DNA from 2 places in the Streptomyces sp. NPDC005931 genome. Region 2 is predicted to be linked to the other one. Evidence: predicted binding sites of a transcription regulator. Region 2 holds the regulator's gene; the other holds the start of a gene.
What was found. Region 2 encodes HspR, which represses chaperone genes until heat shock. Its sites were predicted from a motif close to TTGAGNNNNNNNNNCTCAA; they were not measured.
Positions count from the first base shown of each region.

Region 1: lon (endopeptidase La) is a predicted target of HspR. The motif match lies at 2,637-2,655, and genes of this name have one in related genera.

Region 1 covers NZ_JBIAIG010000002.1:135,445-142,719, forward strand. The annotation lists gene ACFYOV_RS04500 (lysozyme) at 1-74, shown strand, start outside; gene lon (endopeptidase La) at 179-2,614, opposite strand; gene ACFYOV_RS04510 (spermidine synthase) at 2,775-3,479, shown strand; gene ACFYOV_RS04515 (response regulator transcription factor) at 3,604-4,344, shown strand; gene ACFYOV_RS04520 (sensor histidine kinase) at 4,341-5,453, shown strand; gene ACFYOV_RS04525 (multifunctional oxoglutarate decarboxylase/oxoglutarate dehydrogenase thiamine pyrophosphate-binding subunit/dihydrolipoyllysine-residue succinyltransferase subunit) at 5,745-7,275, shown strand, end outside.
Region 2 covers NZ_JBIAIG010000002.1:588,389-595,663, forward strand. The annotation lists gene dnaK (molecular chaperone DnaK) at 6-1,856, shown strand; gene grpE (nucleotide exchange factor GrpE) at 1,853-2,530, shown strand; gene dnaJ (molecular chaperone DnaJ) at 2,567-3,742, shown strand; gene ACFYOV_RS06650 (heat shock protein transcriptional repressor HspR) at 3,749-4,201, shown strand; gene ACFYOV_RS06655 (sugar ABC transporter substrate-binding protein) at 4,478-5,584, shown strand; gene ACFYOV_RS06660 (LuxR C-terminal-related transcriptional regulator) at 6,322-7,275, shown strand, end outside.

The DNA.
Region 1 (7,275 bases), 450 kb from region 2:
CGGGACCGACGGTCGGGGACCACGACCGTTTCAACGGCACCATCGACCGCGTCAGGGCCCTCGCCCTGGGCTGACCGGGAAGCGGTGCGCGGGAGCGGACCCGCACGCCGGAGAAGGCCCGGGCCTCCCTCACGGGACCCGGGCCTCCCCTCTTTCCGGCCGCGTCCTCCCCCCGTGCCTAAGACCTGGGGGGTACCCCCATCGCCGCGACCGGGACCTCCGGCGCCGCGCCGCTGGTGGCCGGCGACAGCGCCAGCTCGAGCACCTGGCGGACGTCGGTGACGGTGTGGACGTCGAGCTTGTCCAGCACCTCCGCCGGGACGTCGTCCAGGTCGGGCTCGTTCCGCCGGGGGATGATCACGGTCCTGACACCCGCCCGGTGCGCCGCGAGCAGCTTCTGCTTCACCCCGCCGATCGGCAGCACCCGCCCGGTCAGCGAGACCTCGCCGGTCATCGCCACATCGGTGCGGACCAGCCGGCCGGAGAGCAGCGAGGCCAGCGCGGTGGTCATGGTGATGCCCGCACTGGGGCCGTCCTTGGGCACCGCGCCCGCCGGGAAGTGAATGTGCACGCCCCGGTCCTTCAGGTCGCCCACCGGCAGCTCCAGCTCGGCCCCGCGGCTGCGCAGGAAGCTCAGCGCGATCTGCGCCGACTCCTTCATCACGTCGCCCAGCTGCCCGGTCAGGGTGAGCCCCGCCGCACCCGTCTCCGGGTCGGCCAGCGACGCCTCCACGTAGAGGACGTCACCCCCCGCACCGGTCACCGCGAGCCCGGTGGCCACACCGGGGACGGAGGTGCGGCGCTCGGCCGGGTCCTGGGCGGACTCCGGCACGTGGTGCGGCCGGCCGATCAGGTCCCGCAGGTCGCCTTCCGTCACCGTGAACGGCAGCTCCCGCTCGCCGAGTTCGTGCTGGGCCGCCACCTTGCGCAGCAGCCGTGCGACGGACCGCTCCAGGTTGCGCACGCCTGCCTCGCGCGTGTACTCGCCCGCGAGCCTGCGCAGCGCGCCCTCGTCGATGGTGACCTCGTCCTTGCCGAGACCGGCCCGCTCCAGCTGGCGCGGGAGCAGGTGGTCGCGGGCGATGACGATCTTCTCGTCCTCGGTGTAGCCGTCCAGGCGGACGATCTCCATGCGGTCCGCCAGTGCCTCCGGGACGGCCTCCAAGACGTTGGCGGTGGCGAGGAAGACCACGTCCGACAGGTCCAGCTCGACCTCGAGGTAGTGGTCGCGGAAGGTGTGGTTCTGGGCGGGGTCCAGCACCTCGAGGAGGGCGGCGGCCGGGTCGCCCCGGAAGTCCGATCCCACCTTGTCGATCTCGTCGAGCAGCACCACCGGGTTCATCGACCCGGCCTCCTTGACGGCCCGCACGATCCGGCCCGGCAGCGCGCCGACGTACGTGCGCCGGTGGCCGCGGATCTCCGCCTCGTCGCGGACGCCGCCGAGGGCGACGCGGACGAACTTGCGGCCCATCGCGTGGGCGACGGACTCGCCGAGGCTCGTCTTGCCGACACCGGGCGGTCCCACGAGGGCCAGCACGGCACCGCCGCGCCGTCCCCCGACGACCCCGAGGCCGCGCTCGGTGCGCCGCTTGCGCACCGCCAGATACTCGGTGATCCGCTCCTTCACGTCCTCCAGGCCCGCGTGCTCGGCGTCCAGCACGGTCTTGGCGCCCTGGATGTCGTAGGCGTCCTCGGTGCGCTCGTTCCACGGCATCTCCAGCACCGTGTCCAGCCAGGTCCGGATCCAGGAGCCCTCGGGCGACTGGTCGGAGGCGCGCTCCAGCTTGTCGACCTCCTTGAGCGCGGCCTCGCGGACCTTCTCCGGCAGGTCGGCGGCCTCCACCCGGGAGCGATAGTCGTCGGACTCCTCGCCGTCCTTCTCGCCGTTCAGCTCGCGCAGCTCCTTGCGGACCGCTTCGAGCTGGCGCCGCAGCAGGAACTCGCGCTGCTGCCGATCGACGCCCTCCTGGACGTCCTTGGCGATGGACTCGGCGACGTCCTGCTCGGCGAGGTGGTCGCGCAGCTGCTGGGTCGCAAGCTTCAGCCGGGCCACCGGATCGGCGGTCTCCAGCAGCGCCACCTTCTGCTCGGTGGTGAGGAAGGGCGAGTAGCCCGAGTTGTCGGCGAGGGCGGAGACGTCGTCGATGGCCTGGACGCGGTCCACGACCTGCCAGGCACCGCGCTTGCGCAGCCAGGCGGTGGCGAGCGCCTTGTACTCCTTGACCAGCTCGGACACCTGTCCGGGCAGCGGGTCGGGCACGCTCTCGTCGATCCGGGTGCCCTCCACCCACAGCGCCGCCCCCGGGCCGGTGGTCCCGGCGCCGATCCTGATCCGGCTCCGGCCGCGGATCAGGGCGCCCGGGTCACCGTCGGCCAACCGGCCGACCTGCTCGACGGTGCCGAGGACGCCGGTCCCGGCGTAGGTCCCGTCGACGCGTGGCACCAGGAGCACCCTGGGCTTGCCCCCCTCGGACTTGGCGGCGGCCTGCGCGGCCTCCACCGCGGCCCGCACCTCGGAGTCGCTCAGGTCCAGCGGGACCACCATCCCGGGCAGCACGACCTCGTCGTCGAGCGGCAGCACAGGCAGGGCGAGCGGTGTGGACTCAGCAGCCATGATCTCCCCTTCGGCAGTCAAGTTGAGCTATGCCGACTCAATGCTCGGGAGCGAGCGGATGTTCCCAGGGGCGCGTTCGCTCTGAGCGATCACCACGCTCGGGCGGGGGACCTTTCCGGGACCGGACCCCCGCCGAGGAGCCCTCTGCCAAGATGAACGGATGTCCACCCCCTACGACATTCCCGAAGTCCTGGACCGTCGCGAGGGCCCGTACGGCGAGGTCGTGCTGCGCAGCCACGGCGGTCTGCTGCAGATCATCGCGAACGGCTGCTTCCTGATGGACACCTCCGACGGGCGCTCGGAACGCCGGCTCGTCGACGCGGCCCTGGCCGCCCTGGAGGACGCCGACGCGCGCGCGGGGCTCGCGCCGCGCCGCGGACCGCACCTCCTGATCGGCGGACTGGGCGTCGGCTTCTCGCTCGCACACGCCGCCGCGGACCCGCGATGGGGGCGGATCACCGTCGTGGAGCGCGAACCGGCCGTCATCGACTGGCACTGCTCCGGCCCGCTCGCCGTCCTCTCCGCCGAGGCGCTCGCCGACTCCCGCACACGCATCGTGGAGGCGGATCTGGTGGCGTACGTCAATGAGACATCGGACACGTTCGACGCGCTGTGCCTCGACATCGACAACGGGCCGGACTGGACCGTCACGGACGGCAACGGCGGCTTGTACTCGCCGGCCGGACTGGCAAGCTGCGCAAGGGTGTTGAGGTCACGCGGGGTCTTGGCGGTGTGGTCGGCCAAGCCGTCCCCGGAATTCGAGGGAACCATGCGGAATGCCGGGTTCCAACGGGTGCGTACCGAAGAGATCCCCGTTGCCCGGGGCGTTCCGGACGTCGTGCACCTCGGCATCGGCCCTGGATAGAAATGGCGTGGTGACTCCCCGTACGCTGCTGCCCTGACGCCGATCATTCAAGCGTCAATCGCAAGCATGCGCAGATGACGGATCACCCCACGGATTCCGGAAAAGCACACTTCAGGGGCGGGCGATGGAGCAGACACACACCTCCCACAACGGCACGGCGGCGGCCACCCCCGGCGCACAGCGCCGGATCCTGGTGGTCGAGGACGACGCGACGATCGTGGACGCCATCGCGACCCGCCTTCGTGCCGAGGGATTCCTGGTGCAAACGGCGGGCGACGGCCCGTCCGCGGTCGACACGGCCGAGGCGTGGCAGCCCGACCTGTTGATCCTCGACATCATGCTGCCCGGCTTCGACGGCCTGGAGGTCTGCCGCCGCGTGCAGGCGCAGCGGCCGGTGCCGGTGCTGATGCTCACCGCGCGGGACGACGAGACCGACATGCTGGTGGGGCTCGGCGTGGGCGCCGACGACTACATGACCAAGCCGTTCTCCATGCGGGAACTCGCCGCGCGGGTGCACGTGCTGCTGCGCCGGGTGGAGCGGGCGGCCCTCGCGGCCACCACTCCGCGCAGCGGCATCCTGCGGCTGGGCGAGCTGGAGATCGACCACGCGCAGCGCCGGGTGCGCGTGCGCAGCGAGGACGTCCACCTGACGCCCACCGAGTTCGACCTGCTGGTGTGCCTGGCGAACACGCCCCGCGCGGTGCTGTCCCGCGAGCAGCTGCTCGCCGAGGTGTGGGACTGGGCGGACGCCTCCGGCACCCGGACCGTCGACAGCCACATCAAGGCGCTGCGCCGGAAGATCGGCGCCGAGCGCATCCGCACCGTGCACGGCGTGGGCTACGCCCTGGAGACGCCGACGCCATGAGCGACGGGCCGGCCGCGCGGAGAGGCTCCGGGGCGCCAGGTCCCTGGGGCGGCGTACGCCCGTTCTCCATCAAGACCAAGCTGGGGGCACTGGTCGTCGTCTCGGTCCTGATCACCACGGGGCTGTCGGTGATCGCCGTGCACACCAAGACGGAGCTGCGCTTCATCACGGTCTTCTCAATGATCGCCACACTGCTGATCACGCAGTTCGTGGCCCACTCGCTCACCGCCCCGCTGGACGACATGAACACGGTGGCCCGGTCCATCTCGCAGGGCGACTACACCCGCCGGGTGCGGGAGAACCGCCGGGACGAGCTGGGCGACCTGGCCCAGACGATCAACGTCATGGCCGACGAGCTGGAGGCACAGGACCGCCAGCGCAAGGAGCTGGTGGCCAACGTCTCGCACGAGCTGCGCACCCCGATCGCGGGTCTGCGCGCGGTGCTGGAGAACATCGTCGACGGCGTCACCGAGGCCGACCCCGAGACCATGCGCACGGCGTTGAAACAGACCGAGCGCCTCGGGCGCCTGGTGGAGACCCTCCTGGACCTCTCCCGCCTGGACAACGGCGTCGTCCCGCTGCGCAAGCGGCGGTTCGAGGTGTGGCCGTATCTCTCCGGCGTCCTGAAGGAGGCCAACATGGTGGCCTCCGCGCGGGCGGGCATGGCCACCGGGTCCGGCAGCCACACACGCACGGACGTCCATCTGCACCTGGACGTCACGCCCCTGGACCTCACCGCGCACGCCGACCCCGAGCGCATCCACCAGGTCGTCGCCAACCTCATCGACAACGCGGTCAAGCACAGCCCGCCGCACGGCCGCGTCACCGTGAAGGCGCGGCGCGGGCCGCAGCCGGAGTCGCTGGAACTGGAGGTCCTGGACGAGGGGCCCGGCATCCCGCGCACCGAGTGGCACCGCGTCTTCGAGCGGTTCAACCGGGGCCGCGCCGACCGCCCGCACGGCCCCGGCAGCGACGGCGGGACGGGCCTGGGCCTGGCGATCGCCCGCTGGGCCGTCGAACTCCACGGCGGCCGGATCGGAGTGGCCGAATCCGAGCGTGGTTGCCGGATCCTTGTCACTCTTCCGGGAGCGCCATCCGTGTCGAGTTGACGTACAGTTCGAAGCGGAGCCACAAGATCCTTGCGCGTCGTCCCTGGCGGACACGTGTGATCAGGCACAGGCCCGCGCCCCTCGGGCGACGGGTCGGGCTCGCCCCTTCCCCCATACGGCCGACCGAGGCGAAACCCCGGTTGTTTCCCGCCATTTCCAGCGCCGAAACACCCTTGAAGATGTGACTTACGCGACGATGAACGGGCCCGACCTGACCATCCCGCTCTTGGGGGCGTAGCCTTTATTTCCGCTGTCCATCACCTTGTGAAGCGGAAGAGGGCGGTTGCCGCCGTGTCGCCACAGTCCCCCAGTAACTCGAGCTCCCCCAGCCTCCGGCCGGGCGGTGCCCCCACGACCGACACCGACCAAGCGGGCAAGAACCCCGCTGCGGCGTTCGGTGCCAATGAGTGGCTCGTCGACGAGATCTATCAGCAGTACCTCCAGGACCCGAACTCGGTGGACCGAGCCTGGTGGGACTTCTTCGCCGACTACAAGCCGGGGGCGCCTGCGACCTCGGCCCCGGCGGGTACCGCGGCCGCGGGGGCCGCGGGGACCTCCCCGTCCACCTCGCAGCAGACCGCTCCGGCCCAGCCCGCCGCCGCGGCGCCCGCGCAGCCCGCGCCGGCGAAGCCCGCCGCCCAGGCCCCGACCCCGGCGCCCGCCCCGGCGAAGCCCGCCGCGCCCGCCGCCCGGCCGACCGCCGCGAAGCCCAAGGCCGAACCGGCCACCGAGGCCAAGGAAGGCCCGGAGCAGGTGACCCTGCGCGGCCCGTCCGCCGCCGTGGCGAAGAACATGGACGCCTCGCTGGAGCTGCCCACGGCCACGTCCGTGCGCGCGGTCCCGGTGAAGCTGCTGTTCGACAACCGCATCGTCATCAACAACCACCTCAAGCGCGCCCGCGGCGGGAAGATCTCCTTCACGCACATCATCGGCTACGCCATGGTCCAGGCCATCAAGGCGATGCCGTCGATGAACTGGCACTACGCGAAGGTGGACGGCAAGCCCACCCTGGTCAAGCCGGAGCACGTCAACCTCGGTCTCGCCATCGACCTGGTCAAGCCCAACGGCGACCGCCAGCTGGTCGTCGCGGCGATCAAGAAGGCCGAGACGCTGAACTTCTTCGAGTTCTGGCAGGCCTACGAGGACATCGTCCGTCGCGCCCGCGACAACAAGCTGACGATGGACGACTTCACCGGTGTCACGGTCTCCCTGACCAACCCCGGCGGCCTCGGCACCGTCCACTCCGTGCCGCGGCTGATGCCCGGCCAGTCGGTCATCATGGGCGTCGGCTCCATGGACTACCCGGCCGAGTTCCAGGGCACCAGCCAGGACACGCTGAACAAGCTCGGCGTCTCGAAGGTCATGACCCTCACGTCGACCTACGACCACCGGGTCATCCAGGGCGCCGCCTCCGGCGAGTTCCTGCGCGGCGTCGCCAATCTCCTGCTCGGCGAGAACGGCTTCTACGACGACGTCTTCGAGGCGCTGCGCATCCCCTACGAGCCGGTCCGCTGGCTCAAGGACATCGACGCGTCCCACGACGACGACGTCACCAAGGCCGCCCGCGTCTTCGAGCTGATCCACTCCTACCGGGTCCGCGGCCACGTCATGGCCGACACCGACCCGCTGGAGTACCGCCAGCGCAAGCACCCCGACCTGGACATCGTCGAGCACGGCCTCACCCTGTGGGACCTGGAGCGCGAGTTCGCCGTCGGCGGCTTCGCCGGCAAGTCGATGATGAAGCTGCGCGACATCCTCGGCGTGCTGCGCGACTCGTACTGCCGCACCACCGGCATCGAGTTCATGCACATCCAGGACCCCA
Region 2 (7,275 bases):
TCGAAATGGCACGTGCGGTCGGCATCGACCTGGGCACGACTAACTCCGTCGTCAGCGTTCTGGAGGGCGGCGAGCCCACCGTCATCACCAACGCCGAGGGCGCCAGGACCACGCCTTCCGTCGTCGCCTTCGCCAAGAACGGTGAGGTGCTGGTCGGTGAGGTGGCCAAGCGTCAGGCCGTGACCAACGTGGACAGGACCATCCGGTCGGTCAAGCGCCACATGGGCACCGACTGGAAGATCGAGCTCGACGGGAAGCCCTTCAACCCGCAGCAGATCAGCGCCTTCGTGCTGCAGAAGCTGAAGCGGGACGCCGAGGCCTACCTGGGCGAGAAGGTGACCGACGCGGTCATCACCGTCCCGGCCTACTTCAACGACGCCGAGCGCCAGGCCACCAAGGAGGCCGGTGAGATCGCCGGTCTGAACGTCCTGCGCATCGTCAACGAGCCGACGGCCGCCGCGCTGGCGTACGGCCTCGACAAGGACGACCAGACCATCCTGGTCTTCGACCTCGGTGGCGGCACCTTCGACGTCTCGCTGCTCGAGATCGGCGACGGCGTCGTCGAGGTGAAGGCCACCAACGGCGACAACCACCTCGGTGGTGACGACTGGGACCAGCGCGTCGTCGACTACCTGGTCAAGCAGTTCCAGTCCGGGCACGGCGTGGACCTGTCCAAGGACAAGATGGCGCTCCAGCGTCTGCGCGAGGCCGCCGAGAAGGCGAAGATCGAGCTGTCCTCGTCCACCGAGACCTCGATCAACCTGCCCTACATCACCGCCTCCGCCGAGGGCCCGCTGCACCTCGACGAGAAGCTGACCCGGGCGCAGTTCCAGCAGCTGACCGCGGACCTGCTCGAGCGCTGCAAGACGCCGTTCCACAACGTCATCAAGGACGCCGGCATCTCCATCAGCGAGATCGACCACGTCGTCCTCGTCGGCGGCTCCACCCGCATGCCCGCCGTCGCCGAGCTCGTCAAGGAGCTGACCGGCGGCAAGGAGGCCAACAAGGGCGTGAACCCGGACGAGGTCGTCGCCATCGGCGCCTCGCTCCAGGCCGGTGTCCTCAAGGGCGAGGTCAAGGACGTCCTGCTGCTCGACGTCACCCCGCTGTCCCTCGGCATCGAGACCAAGGGCGGCATCATGACCAAGCTGATCGAGCGCAACACCACGATCCCGACGAAGCGTTCCGAGATCTTCACCACGGCCGAGGACAACCAGCCGTCGGTGCAGATCCAGGTCTACCAGGGCGAGCGTGAGATCGCGGCGTACAACAAGAAGCTCGGCATGTTCGAGCTGACCGGTCTGCCCCCGGCGCCGCGCGGTGTCCCGCAGATCGAGGTCTCCTTCGACATCGACGCCAACGGCATCATGCACGTCACGGCGAAGGACCTCGGCACCGGCAAGGAGCAGAAGATGACCGTCACCGGCGGCTCCTCGCTCCCGAAGGACGAGGTCGACCGCATGCGTGAGGAGGCCGAGCGCTACGCGGAGGAGGACCACAAGCGCCGCGAGGCCGCCGAGACCCGCAACCAGGGCGAGCAGCTCGTGTACCAGACCGAGAAGTTCCTCAAGGACAACGAGGACAAGGTCCCCGGCGAGATCAGGACCGAGGTGGAGTCCGCCGTCGCCGAGCTGAAGGAGAAGCTCAAGGGCGAGGACACCGCCGAGATCCGTACCGCCACGGAGAAGGTCGCGGCCGTCTCCCAGAAGCTGGGTCAGGCGATGTACGCCGACGCCCAGGGCGCCCAGGCGGCCGGCGGTGCCTCCGCCGGTGCCGGCGCGGGTGACGCCAGGGCCGACGACGATGTCGTCGACGCCGAGATCGTCGACGACGAGCGCAAGGACGGTGCCGCGTGACGGAGGAGACCCCGGGCTTCGACGAGCAGCAGCCCGACGTCCCCTCCGGCGCCCCTTCCGACGACGCCGAGCCGAAGGCCGCCTCCACCCCCTCGCGGGAGGAAGGGGCGGCCCCGGCCGGGGACACGGGTCAGAACGCCGGTCTGGTGGCCCAGCTGGACCAGGTGCGCACCGCGCTCGGTGAGCGCACCGCGGACCTCCAGCGCATCCAGGCCGAGTACCAGAACTACCGCCGCCGGGTCGAGCGCGACCGGATCGCGGTCAAGGAGATCGCCGTGGCGAACCTCCTGACCGAGCTCCTGCCCGTGCTCGACGACATCGGCCGCGCGCGGGAACACGGCGAACTGGTCGGCGGGTTCAAGTCCGTCGCCGAGTCGCTGGAGACCACCGTGGCCAAGATGGGCCTGCAGCAGTTCGGCAAGGAGGGCGAGCCCTTCGACCCGACGGTCCACGAGGCCCTGATGCACTCCTACGCCCCGGACGTCACCGAGACGACGTGCGTGGCGATCCTGCAGCCCGGGTACCGCATCGGCGAGCGCACCATCCGCCCCGCGCGGGTGGCCGTGGCCGAGCCGCAGCCGGGCGCGCAGACGGTCAAGCCGGCCGAGGAGGGCACCGAGGCGCAGGCGGACGCCGCGGAGAACAAGGAGAACGGTGGCCCGGAGGAGGGCTGACGTCACGACGCACGCAGGGAAGGAGGGGCGTCGGGGATGAGCACCAAGGACTTCATCGAGAAGGACTACTACAAGGTCCTCGGCGTCCCCAAGGACGCCACCGAGGCCGAGATCAAGAAGGCGTACCGGAAGCTCGCCCGCGAGTACCACCCGGACGCCAACAAGGGCAACGCCAGGGCGGAGGAGCGCTTCAAGGAGATCTCCGAGGCCAACGACGTGCTCGGCGACCCCAAGAAGCGCAAGGAGTACGACGAGGCCCGCGCCCTCTTCGGCAACGGCGGCTTCCGCCCGGGGCCGGGCGCGGGCGGGGGCTCCTTCAACTTCGACCTGGGCGACCTCTTCGGGGGCGCCCAGGGCGGCGGGGGAGCCGGCGGCTTCGGCGGCGGGCTCGGTGACGTCTTCGGGGGCCTGTTCAACCGCGGCGGCGGTGGCACCACGCGCACCCAGCCGCGGCGTGGCCAGGACATCGAGTCCGAGGTCACACTGAGCTTCACCGAGGCGATCGAGGGCGCGACCGTCCCGCTGCGGATGTCGTCCCAGCAGCCCTGCAAGGCATGCTCCGGCACCGGCGACAAGAACGGCACGCCGCGCGTGTGCCCGACCTGCGTCGGCACCGGGCAGGTCGCCCGGGGCAGCGGCGGGGGTTTCTCGCTCACCGACCCCTGCCCCGACTGCAAGGGCCGGGGCCTGATCGCGGAGAATCCCTGCGACATCTGCAAGGGCAGCGGCCGGGCCAAGTCCTCCAGGACCATGCAGGTGCGCATTCCCGCGGGCGTCAGCGACGGCCAGCGGATCCGGCTGCGCGGCCGGGGCGCGCCGGGCGAGCGGGGCGGCCCGGCGGGTGATCTGTACGTCGTCGTGCACGTCGGCAGTCACCCGGTGTTCGGCCGCAAGGACGACAACCTCACCGTCACCGTCCCGGTCACGTTCGCCGAGGCGGCTCTCGGCGGCGAGGTGCGGGTCCCGACCCTGGGCGGGCCACCGGTCACGCTGAAGCTGCCGCCGGGCACGCCCAACGGCCGTACGATGCGCGCCCGGGGCAAGGGAGCGGTCCGCAAGGACGGCACCCGCGGTGATCTGCTCGTCACCGTCGAGGTGAGTGTTCCCGAGCACCTGTCGGGGAAGGCTCGTGACGCGCTGGAGGCGTATCGCGAGGCGACCGCGGACGAGGATCCGCGGGCGGAGCTGTTCCAGGCCGCGAAGGGAGCTTGATCTCAGATGGAAGGCCGTCGACGCAATCCCTACGAACTGACCCAGGACACCCCGGTCTACGTCATTTCGGTGGCGGCCCAGCTCTCCGGCCTGCACCCGCAGACGCTGCGCCAGTACGACCGCCTGGGACTCGTGTCGCCGGACCGCACCGCCGGCCGGGGCCGGCGCTACTCGGCCCGTGACATCGAACTGCTCCGCCAGGTGCAGCAGTTGTCACAGGACGAGGGCATCAACCTGGCTGGAATCAAGCGCATCATCGAACTGGAGAACCAGGTCGCCGCGCTCCAGGCCCGGGTGGCCGAGCTGGAGGACGCCCTCGACGGCGCGGCGGCGGCGATGCGTCAGCGCGAGGCCGCGGTGCACGCCTCGTACCGCCGTGACCTGGTGCCCTACCAGGAAGTGCAGCAGACCAGCGCGCTGGTGGTGTGGCGGCCGAAGCGGCAGCAGCAGTCGGACTGACGCGGAATGTGAAGTTCCGCACGGGGCCCGGAGGTTCGCCGAACCGCCGGCCCCCGCCGCTGTGCGGGGGCACCGTCCGTGACCGGCGTGTGGATGCCCGTCCGGCGGATCCGCGCCGGTCGTGCGCGGGTTCCTCACGAGGTCAGCGCAGCGTGTCGTGTCCATCTCGTTAAGTGGTGGCCCTTGACTCCGGTGGTGGCTGACGCGTTGGCTTTTCAGTCACATGGGCCGCAATGTTGTGCCCACGTCCGGAACGCACCTGAAGTGAGCCCCCGCATGCGTCGTATCGCCATATCCGTGGCCGCCACCTCCATGTCCGTCATGCTCGCCGGATGCGGCGTGCTCAACGCGACGGGCAGCAGTGACGACGCGAGCCCGTCCAAGGGGAACGATGTCACCGTCGGGCTGCTGCTCCCGGAGAAGGCCAACACGCGCTACGAGCAGTTCGACTACCCCATCTTCAAGAAGAAGGTGGAGTCGCTCACCGACGACAGGGGCAAGGTCCAGTACGCCAACGCCGAGGCGAGCGCCGACAAGCAGGCGAGCCAGCTCCAGCAGATGATCGACGACAAGGTCGACGTCATCGTGCTGGACGCGGTCGACGCGCACGCCATCGCGGACGGCGTGCAGAAGGCCAAGGACGCGGGCATCCCGGTCATCGCCTACGACCGGCTGGCCGAGGGCCCGATCGACGCGTACATCTCCTTCGACAACGAGCTGGTCGGCGAGGTCCAGGGGCGTTCCCTGCTGGAGTCGCTCGGCGACGAGCTCAGCATCACCAAGAAGATCGTGATGATGAACGGCTCGTCGACCGACCCGAACGCCAAGCAGTTCAAGGCGGGCGCACTGTCCGAGCTCAAGGGCAAGGTGACGATCGCCAAGTCCTACGACACCAAGGACTGGAAGCCGGAGAACGCCGAGGCCAACATGGCCGGCGCGATCCAGGCGATCGGCGCGGACGACATCGCCGCGGTCTACTCGGCCAACGACGGCATGGCGGGCGGCATCGTCGAGGCGCTGCAGGCCGCGGGCGTCACCGAGCTGCCGCCGATCACCGGCCAGGACGCGGAACTGGCGGCGGTGCAGCGGATCCTGGTCGGCCAGCAGTACATGAGCGTGTACAAGTCCTACCCGCAGGAGGCCGAGAGCGCCGCGGAGATGGCCGTGGCGAAGGTCCAGGGCCGGGACATCCAGTTCGACGCGCTGACCCGCGAGCGGGTGGACAGCCCCACTCACCAGGACATCCCCGCGCAGCTCGTGCCGGTGGTCGCCCTGACCAAGGACAACATCGAGGACACGGTCGTCGCCGACGACATCTACACGGTCGAGGACATCTGCACGGCCAAGTACAAGGCGGCGTGCAGCGCGGCGGGCCTGAAGTAGGCGACTGACCCCCCCGGCGGATTCCGGCTCGAGCGCGGCCCCGGCCGTGGCAGGGCCGGAACCGCGCGGTCATGGGTGGCGGACCCGCTCCGCCTCGGCCGGCTGGAGACTCGGCACGAGAACGGCGCGCCGACTGTCGGCCAAAGCCGGGAGAAGGCCCCGCACTCGGCGAAGGGGATGCGGGTCGAATCCGATCGTCGACCCGTCGAGCGGCCCGTCCTGGGCGCCCACAGGGGAATGACCGGGAGGCTCGTCGGCGAGGAGTGCGAGGATCTGGCGCTCTCGGTCCGTCAGCGGATGCGGATCGGAAGCGTGCGAGCGGCGGGTGCGGTCCTCCTCGTCCTGAGGGGTTCCGGCGTCTCCAGGGGTGGTGGTGCTGCCGGCGCCGGCGTTTTCCTCCGCCGGAGCCGCGCGATCGGCTCTGCCGGTCGACTGGTCGACATCCCACCTGGTCACAGGGGTGTTCCCGGCCCCGGGGTGCGCGTCGGCGCAGCGATCACCGCCATGGCCGCGGCGGTACCAGGCGCCTGGCGGTCCCTGAGTGATCCCGACCATCGCACCTGCGCATGCGGTGCACCGCCCTCATGGTGCTGCGATGCGTCATTCAGAGGGGGTGGCCATGTAAGGAGCAATATGGCCAAACGGGGCGGTGGGGTGCCTGAGCCGTGTTGCGGACCACGTTCCGTCCGCGCATAGTTGCGCTGCGGAAAGTGGCTGAACCGGGGGTGGGATGGGCGATGGCCGGGCACGGGACGGACGAGCATCCGCATGGTGCTGACCGACTGTGCGAGGCCGGGGATCGCGTGTATTCCCGGGCCGTACGGCGCGGAAGGGTGCCACGCCGGGACGCGGAGCCGGTGCCCTGCCTGATGGAGCTGGCGCTCCTGCATCCGGACCCCGACGACATGGACTGGCTGGTGCCGACCTCCCCGCAGGAGGTCATGACCCGGCTGCTGCGCGGGATGTACGACGAGATCAGCGCGAGCCAGCGCAGGGTCGGCTCGGCGGTCGAGGCGTTCGAGTGGTACGCGGGTCTCGGCCGCCAGGTGCGCCAGGCGGCCCTGTCGGCGGCACCGGCGGCAGAGGGTCCGGCGATCCGGGTGCTGGACGGCCTGGCCCGCATCCAGGCCGCGATGGACGAGGCGACGCAGGCGTGCACCACCGAGGTGCTCACCGTCCAGCCCGGCGGCATCCGGCGCGAGGCGGAGCTGGCCGAGGGCCTGCACCGGGCGACCGCGCTGCGCGGCCGCGGCGTGCGGATGCGGGACCTCTACACGCACGTGGCCCGGCACGGCCACGGCCTGCTGACCTACCTGGAGCTGATGGGCGACGCCGTGGAGGCCCGCACCCTGGACGAGGTGATCGAGCGGCTGATCCTCTTCGACCGCACCGTCGCCTTCATCCCGGCCAACGCCGAGCGCACGATGGCGCTGGAGCTGCGCCACCCGGCACTGGTGGAGTACCTGGGCACGGTGTTCGAGCGCCTGTGGCGGCTGGCCATCCCGCTGACCGCCCCGCTGCCCGACACCGGCATCGAGGGCATCTCGCACCGGGAGCAGTCCATCGCGGCGCTGCTGGCGGAGGGCCACCAGGACGCGGTCATCGCGGAGCGCCTGGGCATCAGCGTCCGCACCTGCCGCGCCCACATCGCCCGGCTCTCGGAGACCCTGGGCGCGGCCAGCCGCACGCAA